DNA from 2 places in the Micromonospora sp. CNZ297 genome. Region 1 is predicted to be linked to the other one. Evidence: riboswitches for the same ligand, from Rfam matches in the RefSeq annotation. Region 1 holds a riboswitch; the other holds the start of a gene.
What was found. Region 1 has a riboswitch for cobalamin ahead of FB454_RS23020 (ribonucleoside-diphosphate reductase subunit alpha). Riboswitches for the same ligand answer to the same signal wherever they lie in the genome.
Positions count from the first base shown of each region.

Region 2: another riboswitch for cobalamin. It lies ahead of FB454_RS33505 ((2Fe-2S) ferredoxin domain-containing protein); the one in region 1 lies ahead of FB454_RS23020 (ribonucleoside-diphosphate reductase subunit alpha).

Region 1 covers NZ_VISU01000014.1:116,851-122,866, forward strand. Annotated here, with positions in the region: gene FB454_RS23005 (acyl-CoA thioesterase) at 1-119, shown strand, start outside; gene FB454_RS23010 (LysE family translocator) at 123-746, shown strand; gene FB454_RS23015 (PrsW family glutamic-type intramembrane protease) at 838-1,683, opposite strand; cobalamin riboswitch at 1,804-2,019, shown strand; gene FB454_RS23020 (ribonucleoside-diphosphate reductase subunit alpha) at 2,136-4,532, shown strand; gene FB454_RS23025 (ribonucleotide-diphosphate reductase subunit beta) at 4,523-5,551, shown strand; gene FB454_RS23030 (MFS transporter) at 5,573-6,016, opposite strand, start outside.
Region 2 covers NZ_VISU01000042.1:13,999-20,014, reverse strand. Annotated here, with positions in the region: gene cobN (cobaltochelatase subunit CobN) at 1-1,515, opposite strand, end outside; gene FB454_RS33505 ((2Fe-2S) ferredoxin domain-containing protein) at 1,512-2,156, opposite strand; cobalamin riboswitch at 2,247-2,427, opposite strand; gene FB454_RS33500 (sulfite reductase subunit beta) at 2,473-3,351, shown strand; gene FB454_RS33495 (precorrin-8X methylmutase) at 3,348-4,013, shown strand; gene FB454_RS33490 (precorrin-2 C(20)-methyltransferase) at 4,010-5,512, shown strand; gene FB454_RS33485 (cobalt-precorrin-4/precorrin-4 C(11)-methyltransferase) at 5,513-6,016, opposite strand, start outside.

The DNA.
Region 1 (6,016 bases):
TGCCGCCGCTGCACGCCGAGACCGACGGCGACCGGCGGCGCTACCGGGAGGCGCAGATCCGGCGCGAACACCGGCTGGCGCTGCGCCGGGCGCTGCTCGACGGCGCCGGGGAGGGCTGAACGGTGCTCGGACTGTCGGCGGCCACGCTCGCGGGTTACCTGGCCGCCATCGTGGTGCTCATGCTCACCCCGGGGCCGGACATGATGTTCGTGCTCGCCAACGCCACCCGGTACGGCCCACGGGCGGGCGCGGTGGCCGCGCTCGGGGTCGCCGCCGGGGAGGCGGTGCACGTCGCCGCCGTGGTGGCCGGGCTCGCCACGCTGATCGCCGCGTCCCCGGTGCTGTTCACCGCGATCCGGTGGGCCGGTGCGGCGTACCTGATCGTGCTGGGCCTGCGGGCGCTGCGCGGCACGGGCCGGCTCGGCGCACCGGCGGACCGGCCGGACGGCGGCGCCGGGCGGGCGTTCCGGCGCGGCCTGCTGACGAACCTGCTCAACCCGAAGATGATCCTGTTCAGTGTGGCGTTCCTGCCGCAGTTCGTCCGGCCCGAGGCGGGCCCGGTGGCGGCGCAGCTGGTGCTGCTCGGCGTGCTGTTCGTCGCGGTGCAACTCGCCGTGGACCTGGCGCTCGGGGTGGGCGCCGGGCGGTTCGCCAGGCGGTGGGGCGACAGCCGCTGGTCACGGCGCGTCGACCGGCTCTGCGCTGTCGCCTTCGTCGCGCTCGGCGTCCGGCTGGCCGCCGGCTGAGACGCACCGGGGCGCGGTGCGGGCGTCGGCTGGTCGGCGGTCGGCAATGCCCCGGCCGGTTGATCGACTCCATCACGCCGAGGTGGCGGCATCAGAAGTGCTCCGACCCCGCCACCTCGGCGAACTGGCGATGATCATGAGGCCGGTCCCGGTTCGGCTCCGCCGGCGTCCCGGACGCGGGCGGCCGCTCGCGGTCCAGGTGCAGGCGCAGCAGCACCCAGCCCAGCGACACGGCGCCGATGAACACGTACGCGGGCTGGGTGCCGAACGTGTCCCAGCAGGTGTGCAGTGTGACGGCGGCGGCGAAGGTGAGCAGGAACGCCGCCAGCTTCCGGCCGCCGGGCGCGGCGGCGAACGTGAACAGCGCGGCGGCGGTCAGCCCGGTCCAGGCCAGGTGCGCGGCGGGCGCGGTGAGACCGCGTACCAGCAGCGTCCGCTCGACCGCGCCGAGGTTGCCCTCCGACCCGACGAACGCGGCGAACGCGTAGCCCATGGTCTCCAGCGCGGCGAACCCGGCGCCGGAGGCCACGCCGATCACCAGGCCCTGCGCCGGGGACGGGTGCCGCCGCCACAGCAGCAGGATGCCGGCCGGCACGATCAGTTTGGCGGTCTCCTCGGCCAGGCCGACGAGCGCCATCGGCAGGACGCCGAGGCGGTGCAGGGTGCCGTACTCCAGCCAGCCGGCGGCGACCACGCCGACCACGCCGCCGAGGAGCGCGGCGACGCCGACGACGGAGCCGGGGACCGGGCGGCGGGCCGGCCGTCCCTGGGCGAAGGCCAGGAACGTGGCGGGCGCGACGCACGCGCCGAGCACGATCAGCGCCGGGACGAACGTGACGGTCCCGGTGCCGACGAGTGTCTCCAGCACCAGCAGGTGAAGCCCGACGCCGACGAGCAGGACCGCCACCCACGCCCAGCGGCGTCCGGTATTCCCCATACCGCCGAGTATCGCGCCCGCCGGGTCGCGCCGGAATCGGGGGTAGGCACTGTGGACAGTGAGATCATTCCGACACGCCGACACGACATCTGGTGTTGCACGCAAGCCCTCACCGCCATATATGGTGGTGCCGCAGCTGGTTCGGCCGAGACCCTCCGGGGCGGGGCCGAGGCAAGAGGGAACCCGGTGGGAATCCGGGACTGCCCCGCAGCGGTGAGTGGGAACGACAGCCGTCAACAGCACTGGGCCACCGGCCTGGGAAGCGACGGCCGGTAGGCGACCGGCGACCCCGGTCGGGCCCGCGAGTCCGAAGACCTGCCAGCGCGCCGTACGCCTCCGCGTACGGCGGCCGGAGGTCGCGCGGGACGACCGACGCCAGCAGCCGGGCCGGCCGTGCGCCGCGCCCGTTGGCGTCTCCCGCCGTCTCCAGACGGTGACAGCGAGGAGAGGTCATGACTGTCGTGCAGGAGAGTCCCCCGTCCGGAACCGGCGGGTCCGAGACCCGCCGGCCGGCGATGCGGGTACGCAAGCGGGACGGCGACACCGAGCCGGTGGACGTCGGCAAGATCGTCCGGGCGGTCGAGCGCTGGGTCGCCGACCTGGACGAGGTGGACCCGCTGCGGGTGGCCACGAAGACGATAAGCGGGCTCTACGACGGGGCGACCACCGCCGAGCTGGACCGGTTGTCGATCCAGACCGCGGCGGAGCTGATCGGCGAGGAGCCGCAGTACTCGAAGCTGGCGGCGCGGTTGCTCGCCGCGTACGTGGACAAGGAGGTCCGCGGACAGGGCGTGGCGAGCTTCAGCCAGTCGATCGCCTACGCGCACGGGCTGGGACTGATCGGCGACGAGACGGCCGGGTTCGTGGCCCGGCACGCCCGCAAGCTCGACGACGCCGTGGACCCGGACGGCGACCTGCGGTTCGAGTACTTCGGACTGCGCACGGTGGCCGACCGCTACCTGCTGCGGCACCCGCAGTCGCGGCTGGTGGTGGAGACGCCGCAGTACTGGCTGCTGCGGGTGGCCTGCGGGCTGTCCCGCACCCCGGGCGAGGCGGTCGGCTTCTACCGGCTGATGTCCAGCCTGGCGTACCTGCCCAGCTCCCCCACGCTGTTCAACTCCGGCACCCGGCACACCCAGATGTCGTCGTGCTTCCTGGTCGACTCGCCGCGCGACGAGCTGGACTCGATCTACGAGCGGTACCACCAGGTGGCGAAGCTGTCGAAGTTCTCCGGCGGCATCGGCATCTCCTGGTCGCGGGTACGCGGCCGGGGCGCGCTGATCCGGGGCACCAACGGGCGCTCCAACGGCATCGTGCCGTTCCTCAAGACGCTCGACGCCGGGGTGGCCGCGGTCAACCAGGGCGGCCGGCGCAAGGGCGCGGCCTGCGTCTACCTGGAGCCGTGGCACCCGGACGTGGAGGAGTTCCTGGAGCTGCGGGACAACACCGGCGAGGAGTCGCGGCGTACGCACAACCTCAACCTGGCCAACTGGATCCCGGACGAGTTCATGCGCCGGGTCGAGGCCGACGGCGAGTGGTCGCTGGTCGACCCGTCGGACGCCCCGGAGCTGCCCGACCTGTACGGCGAGGCGTTCGACGCCGCGTACCGGGCGGCGGAGAAGAACGCGGTCCGCACGGTCCGGGCCCGGGACCTGTACGGGCGGATGATGCGCACGCTCGCGCAGACCGGCAACGGCTGGATGACGTTCAAGGACGCCGCGAACCGGCTGTCCAACCAGACCGGCGAGCCGGGCAACGTGATCCACCTGTCCAACCTGTGCACCGAGATCCTGGAGGTCAACGACGACGCCGAGACGGCGGTGTGCAACCTCGGCTCGGTGAACCTCGGCGCCCACGTCACCGCCGACGGCGTGGACTGGGAGCGGCTGCGCGCCACGGTCCGCACCGCCGTGGTGTTCCTCGACCGGGTGATCGACATCAACTACTACCCGGCCGAGCAGGCGGCGGCGTCGAACCCGCGCTGGCGGCCGGTCGGGCTCGGGCTGATGGGGTTGCAGGACGCGTTCTTCACGCTGCGCCTGCCGTTCGACTCGGCGCAGGCCAAGGAGCTGTCCACCCGCGTGCAGGAGGAGATCCTGCTGACCGCGCTGGAGACCTCCGCCGGGCTGGCCGAGCGGTTCGGGCCGCATCCGGCGTACCCGCAGACCCGGGCCGCGAAGGGTGACCTGCACCCGGACCTGTGGGGCGCGGAGCCGGCGCAGGCCGGACGGTGGGCGGCGCTGCGCGAGCGGATCGCCGTCCACGGGCTGCGCAACTCACTGCTGGTGGCGATCGCGCCGACCGCCACCATCGCCTCCATCGCCGGCTGCTACGAGTGCGTGGAGCCGCAGGTGTCCAACCTGTTCAAGCGCGAGACCATGTCCGGGGAGTTCCTCCAGGTCAACACGTACCTGGTGCGGGAGCTGAAGGCGCGCGGCCTGTGGACACCGCAGGTCCGCGACCGGATCAAGCGGGCCGAGGGCTCGGTGCAGGACATCACCGAGCTGCCCGCGCCGGTGCGGGAGCTGTTCCGCACCGCCTGGGAGCTGCCGCAGCGGGCGCTGATCGACCTGGCCGCCGCGCGGGCGCCCTTCATCGACCAGTCCCAGTCGCTGAACCTGTTCCTGAGCGCGCCGACCATCGGCAAGCTGTCCTCGATGTACCTGTACGCCTGGAAGGCCGGGCTGAAGACCACCTACTACCTGCGTTCCCGTCCCGCCACCCGCATCCAGCAGGCCACCGTCGCGCCGGTGCTCGCCCCGGTCTCCGGCGTGGTCTCCGCCGTGAGCGACGACGAGGCGCTGGCCTGTTCCCTGGAGAACCCCGAGAGCTGCGAGGCATGCCAGTGACCACCACCGCACCGACCCGGCACATGCTGCTCGACCCCGGCATGGACCTGACCCTGCGGCCGATGCGCTACCCGCGCTTCTTCGACCGGTTCAAGGACGCGATCAAGAACACCTGGACGGTCGAGGAGGTGGACCTGCACTCGGACCTCGCCGACCTGGCGAAGCTGTCCCCGGCCGAGCGGCACCTGGTGTCGCGGCTGGTGGCGTTCTTCGCCACCGGCGACACCATCGTCGCCAACAACCTGGTGCTCAACCTCTACCAGCACGTCAACTCCCCGGAGGGCCGGCTCTACCTGTCCCGGCAGCTGTTCGAGGAGGCGGTGCACGTCCAGTTCTACCTGAACCTGCTCGACACGTACGTGCCGGACGAGAAGGAACGGTTCGCCGCGTTCGACGCGGTGGAGAACATCCCGTCGATCGCCCGCAAGGCCGAGTTCTGCTTCCGGTGGATCGACTCGATCTTCGAGCTGCGCGAGCTGCGGACCCGCGCGGACCGGCGGGCGTTCCTGCTCAACCTGATCTGCTTCGCCGCGTGCATCGAGGGCCTGTTCTTCTACGGCGCGTTCGCCTACGTCTACTTCCTGCGCTCCCGGGGACTGCTCAACGGGCTGGCCTCCGGCACCAACTGGGTGTTCCGGGACGAGTCGATGCACATGGCGTTCGCCTTCGACGTGGTGGAGACCGTACGCGCCGAGGAGCCGGACCTGTTCGACGACGAGATGGAGCGGCAGGTGAAGGAGATGCTGGCCGAGGCGGTGGAGTGCGAGGTGAGCTTCGCCGAGGACCTGCTGGGGCAGGGCGTGCCCGGGATGTCACTGGCCGACATGCGCGAATACCTCCAGCATGTGGCCGACCGGCGCCTCGCAGTGCTCGGCATCGCCCCCATGTACGGCAGCGGCAACCCGTTCGCGTTCATGGAGTTGCAGGACGTGCAGGAGCTGTCCAACTTCTTCGAGCGCCGGGTGTCGGCGTACCAGGTCGGGGTGACCGGCTCGGTCACCTTCGACGACGACTTCTGAGCGCCGCCCCCGCCCCGGCCGTCACGGCCGGGGCGGGACCGGGCTCTCGCCGGGCAGCGCCGTCGCCCGGACCCGCCCGATCAGCGCCACCACGGCGACCGCCATCACGGCCACCACCACGAACGCGCTGCGCAGGTCCAGGGCGCCGGCGAGCAGGCCGATCACCGGCGCCGCGAGCAACGCGCCCGGCCACTGGCCCATCGCCACCACCGAGACGCCCTCACCCGAGGTGAGGCCGGGCTGCTCGCCGGCGAAGCCGAGCACCGTCGGGGTCACGCACGCCAGGCCGAAGCCGAGCAGTCCGAAGCCGGCCATCACCGCGACCGGATGGGGGTACGCCACCGGCAGCGCCACACCGACGGTGGCGACGAGCGCGGACAGCCGGACGAAGCGGATCCGCCCGAACCGGCCGGCCAGCCGGTCGCCGAACAGCCGGGCGACGGTGGCGGCCAGCGACAGGCAGGT
Region 2 (6,016 bases), on a different contig from region 1:
CAGGTAGTGGTGCGACGGAGGCATGGCCGGGTCGTGGTAGATCGCGACCGGGTTCTCGCCGAAGCCACGCGGGGGCTGGATGAGGATGACGACGTTACCGGCGCGCAGGGTGGCCAGCACGATGTCGCCGTCGTCGTCGACGAAAAGCGAGCCGGGAGCCTCGCCCCAGGTCTCGGCCATGGCGTCGCGCAGCGCGGCGGGCAATCCGGCAGTCCAGCGCCGGTAGTCGTCCCGGCTGATACGCACGTGCGACTCGCTGAGCTGAGCCTGCGTGAGCCACTCCTCGTCCTGCCCACCGGCGGCGATCAAAGCGTGGATGAGCGCGTTGCCGGCCGTCGTGTCGGCATCCTCTCCCTCGACCGGGAGCAGCGGGTCGAGCCCGGGAATTGCGCCGGGTGCGCCGAGGTCGTAGCCGGCATCTCGCATCGCGCGCAGCAATCGGATCGCCGACACGGGCGTATCGAGGCCGACGGCGTTGCCGATGCGGCTGTGCTTGGTCGGGTAGGCCGACAGGACGAGGGCCACCTTGCGCTCGGCGGGCGGGACATACCGCAGTCGGGCGTGGTTGACGGCGATGCCCGCGACGCGGGTGCATCGCTCAGGGTCGGTCACGTAGCGGGGCAGGCCGTCGGCGTCGACCTCCTTGAATGAGAACGGGACGGTGATGAGGCGGCCGTCGAACTCGGGGATGGCGATCTGGGTCGCGGAGTCGAGCGGGGTGACGCCTTCGTCGGACGCCTCCCACTCGGCTCTGCCGGACGTGAGCGCCAGAGCCTGCAGCACGGGGATGTCGAGGGCGCGCAGCCGTTCGACGTCCCAGGACTCGTCGTCGCCGCCGGCGCTCGCGGTGGCGGGCCGGGCGCCGCCGGCGGCCAGGACCGTGACGACGATCGCGTCCAGGGTGGCGAGTTCGGCGTACAACTCCTCGGGCGCCGCCCGCAGTGACGAGACGTAGATCGGTACGCCGGCGGCCACGCCGGTGGTGTCGATGGCATCGGCGAGTTCGTGGGCGAACGCGTTGTTGCCGCTCACCTCGTGGGCCCGGTAGTACAGGACTCCGACGCGGGGCCGGGCGTCCGGGGCCGGCTGCCGGCTGACTCCCCACTCGGGCAGCACGGCCGGCGGTTCGAAGCCTTCGCCGGTCAGCAGCACGGTGTCGGACAGGAAGGCGTGCAGTTGGCGCAGGTTCTCCGCGCCGCCCTCGGCGAGGTAGCGGTGCGCCTCGGCGCAGACGCCGATCGGGACGGTCGACAGCCCCATCAACGCGGCGTTCGGCGTCCGTTCCCCACCGAGCACGACCAGGGGACGGCCGGTGCCGCGGATCAGCGCGGCGAGGTCGCGTACGTCCTCGGGCGAGCCGAGCACCCGCAGAACGACCACGTCGGCCTCGGTGGTCAGGGTGTCGCGGCGCTCGCCGGTGAGCCGGGCAGGGTTGGCCCAGGACCAGTCCGCGTTGCTGGCCCGCGCCGAGAGCAGGTCGGTGTCCGAGGTGGACAGCAGGGCGATGCGTGTCATGTTTCTCCTTCGGTGACACGGGAGCCGAGGCGCAGGTCGCCGACCGGACGGCCGGCGCGTAGGTGCTCGCCGACGAGGCGTGCCGCGTCGCCGGGTCGCACCGGCCCGTACCAGGTGCCGTCGGGGTGCACGACGGCGACTGGTCCGTGGTTGCACGGGAACAGGCAGCCGGTCTGGGCCATGAGGACGTCGGCGTCGGTGAGCTGCTGCTCGACGAGCGCGCCCACGATCGCGCGATAGGTCTCGTCCGCGCCGCGGGCACTGCAGCGCGGGCCGCGGCACAGCAGTAGATGATGGCGGTACGGCGGCAGGGTGTCCCAGGCCGGTGAGGTGAGTGGCGCCTCGTGCCCGGTGATCGCGCGCTCGCCGAACCGGATGACCGGCGGGTCGATCTGCTGACGGTGCCAGTGGCCGGCCACGCGTCCCACCCACGAACGGGCGAAAGTCAGGTCGTCGGTGCTCACCGGTTCCAGGCGAACCTCCCGGGCGCCCTCGGCGTGCAGCAGGTCGAGCACATGGGTCAGCGTCGGCTCGCCGGCTTGCAGGAAGGCCAGCCGGGCGCCGGCTGCCTCGGCCTGCCCGCGTAGCACCGGCGACGCGGCGTCCGTCAGTGCGGTCGCGACGTGAACGAGGACGCTCACGGGGTCAGGAGCCGGTGATCCGGTGCGATCGGGACACGGGGTCTTCTTTCGTCCGGGGCCTGTGCGCGAGGCCTGGATGGGCACGTGTCGCAGACGGATCTGCGGCCAGCAGGTCTTCGGACTCGGGATCAACCGGACGGGGCGCCTTCCCAGACCGTGGGTCCAGTGGCGTCGTGCCCCGCCCGTCACCCTCACCGCTGCGCGTCAGTCCCGGATTCGCACCGGGTTCCCTGGCTCATGGCTGAGTTTGACTGGCATCACGACGGTAGCACCGACAGCCGGTGTCGCCGGGGACGGGCTCTGGCACCATGTCGCCGTGACCGAGAGGACCCGCCGCGACCTGTGTCCCGGCCTGCTGCGCCCATGGATCGCCGACGACGGCGCGCTCGTGCGGGTGCGCGTCCCCGGCGGGATCGTGCCGACTGCGGCGCTGTGCGCACTCGTGGAGGTGGCCCGTGCGCACGGCGACGGCGCGGTCCACCTGACCAGCCGCGCCAACCTGCAGGTGCGCGGTCTCGAGCACGACGGTGGGCGGCTGCCCGAGACCGTCGTCGCCGACGTCATCGCGACCGGGCTCGTACCGTCCACGTCGCACGAGCTGGTCCGCAACATCCTCGCCTCACCGCTGACCGGACGCAGTGGCGGCCGGGCCGATCTACACCCGGTCGTCGCCGGACTCGACGCACGGCTGCGCGCCGAGCCCCGGCTCACCGCGCTGACCGGACGGTTCCTGTTCGTGCTTGACGACGGCCGCGGTGATCTGGTCAGCCGTGACTTGGACCTGGGGTTGGTGGCGCTCGACTCGGACACCGCGCAGCTACGCGCCGGAACCTCGGCGTGGGGGCCAGTCATCCGGCTGGACGAGGCCGCCGCGGCGCTGACCGGGCTCGCCGTACGCTTCGCCGGGCTCGCGGGTGACCGGCCGGACTCACCCTGGCACGTCGACGAGCTGCCCGGCGCCGGCGCCGCGCTGCTGGGCACCGTACTCGACCGTGCCGAGCGGACCCGGGTGAGCACACCTCCACCCGCGCTGGGCAGGATCGTTCAGGATGACGGCCGCGTCACCGCGCACCTCGCGGCTTCCGGCGGCCGAGTGGACGCTCCCCTGCTGGAGGAGATCCGCGCGCTCGGCGCCGGCGAGATCGTCGTCACCCCGTACCGCACCCTGCTCGTCCCCGATCTGGAGAACGCATGAGTCTCACCACACCGGCACGCCGCTACGACTACGTCACCGACGGCGCGGCGATCTACGACGCCTCGTTCGCCACCATCCGTGCCGAGGCCGATCTTTCGGGTGTGCCGGCCGACGCCGAGAAGGTCGCGGTGCGGATGATCCACGCATGCGGCCAGACCGACCTCACCCGCAACCTGGTGATCCACCCCGGCCTGGTGGCCGCCGCCCGCGGGGCGCTGGAGGCGGGGGCGCCGATCCTGACCGACGCGCACATGGTCGCCGCCGGCGTTACCCGCGCCCGCCTGCCCCGTGACAACGAGGTCCGCTGCTTTCTGCACGAACCCGAGGTCCCGGCGCTTGCCCACCGGTGGGCAACGACCCGGTCGGCGGCGGCGGTGTCGCTGTGGACCGACCACCTCGCCGGCGCGGTCGTCGCCTTCGGCAACGCCCCCACGGCCCTGTTCCACCTGCTGGAGATGCTGCGCGACGGCGCGCCACGACCAGCTGCGATCATCGGTACGCCGGTGGGATTCATCGGCGCCGCCGAGTCCAAGCAGGCGCTCATCGACCTCGCCACCGACGCCCCCGGCCTCGACGTGCCCTATCTCGTGGTGACCGGGCGCCGGGGCGGCTCGGCGATGGCCGCCTCCGCGCTCAACGCCCTCGCCCGGGAGGCGGAGTGACCGGGCGGCTGTCCGGCGTCGGGGTCGGCCCGGGTGATCCCGAACTGATCACGCTCAAAGCCGCCCGGCTGATCGGCGCGGCCCAGGTCATCGCCTACCACCAGGGTGTCGGCAAACAGTCCAACGCGCGCCGCATCGCTGCCGGGCTGTTCCCGGACGACGTGATCGAGGAGGCGCTGGTCTATCCGGTGACGACCCAGAGCACCGAGCACCCGGGCGGGTACGCCGGGGCGATGGCCGACTTCTACGCCGAAGCCGCCGAGCGGCTGCGGGCCCACCTTCGTGCGGGCCGCGACGTGGTCGTGCTGGCCGAGGGCGACCCGATGCTCTACGGCTCGTTCATGTACCTGCACGACCGGCTCGCCGGCGAGTTCGACACGCAGGTCGTCGCCGGTGTGCCCGCCTTCGCCGCCGCCACCGCCACCACCGCCCTGCCGCTGGTCCGGCAGACCGACGTGCTGACCGTGCTGCCGGGAACGTTGCCCGAGCCCGAGCTGGCCCGGCGTCTCGCCGACACCGACGGGGCGGTGATCATGAAGCTGGGCCGGACGTTCACCAAGGTCCGCTCGGCGCTCGAGCAGGCCGGGCGCGTCGAGGGCTCCTGGTACGTCGAACGGGCGTCGATGACCGCCGAGCGGGTACTGCCTGTCGCCGACGTGGACCCCGCCACGGTGCCGTACTTCTCGATCGTGCTGGTCCCCGGCGACACCCGGCCCGGAGTGGCCCGTTACGACCTCCCGGCCACCAGGGTCACCGAACCTTATCCCGGCGCCGAGGTCGTCGTCGTGGGCCTCGGCCCCGGTCCCGATCGGTGGCTCTCCCCCGAGGCGTCGCAGGTGCTCGCCGAGGCCGGCCACGTCGTCGGCTACGGCCCGTACGTCCAGCGCGTCGCGCAGCGCCCCGGACTCGTCCGCCACGCCTCCGGCAACACGGTCGAGCTCGAGCGGGCCCGGCAGGCGCTCGAACTGGCGCTCGCCGGTGAGCGCGTCGCGGTCGTCTCCGGCGGTGACGCGGGCGTCTTCGGCATGGCGTCGGCGGTGTTCGAGGCCGCGGAGGACCCCCGCTACGCCGGCGTCGCCATCCGTGTCGTACCCGGGATCTCCGCCGTCCAGGCGGTCGCGGCGCGCGCGGGCGCGCCGATCGGGGCCGATTTCGCGGTGATGAGCCTGTCGGACCGGCTCAAGCCGTGGGAGGTCGTGGTCAAGCGGCTGCGCGCTGTCGCCGAGGCGGATTTGGTGCTGGCCCTCTACAACCCGCGCTCACGCTCACGCACCGAACAGGTCGCGCAGGCCCGGGCCGTGCTGCTGGAGCACAAGTCCCCCCGGACGGTCGTGGTCGTGGGCCGCGACATCGGCCGGGCCGGGGAGAGTCTCACCGTCACCTCGCTCGGCGAACTGGACCCCGGCAGCATCGACATGAAATGCCTGTTGATCATCGGCGCCTCGGCGACGCGAGTCACCGCGGCCGGACGTGTCTGGAGCCCGCGCTTCGTGCCCTGATCAGCCGCGCACGCGGCGCTCGCGACCGGCCGAGTAGAGGAACGACTCGCCGCCACGGACGTCCCCGGCCAGCGCCGGGCCGACCAGGATGACCGCTGCCTGTCGCAGACCGGCCTGCTCGACCCGGCCGCCGATGTCGGCCAGCGTGCCGCGCAGGATGAGCTCCTGCGGCTGCGACACCCGGTGCACCACGACTATGGGGCAGTCGTGGCCGTAGTAGCCGGCCAGTTCGGCGGCCAGCTCGCGGGTACGCGTGACCGCCAGGTGCAGGGCGAGCGTCGCGCCGGTCGCGGCGAACGCGGCGAGCTTCTCTCCCGACGGCATGACCGTGGACCGGGCCTGCGCGCGGGTGAGCACGACCGACTGGGCCAGCTCCGGGACGGTCAGCTCGGCGCCGACGGCGGCGGCAGCAGCCGCATAGGCCGGCACGCCGGGCGTGACGTCCCACGGGACCCGGGCGGCGTCGAGCCGGCGTGCCTGCTCGTGCACCGCCGAGTACAGCGA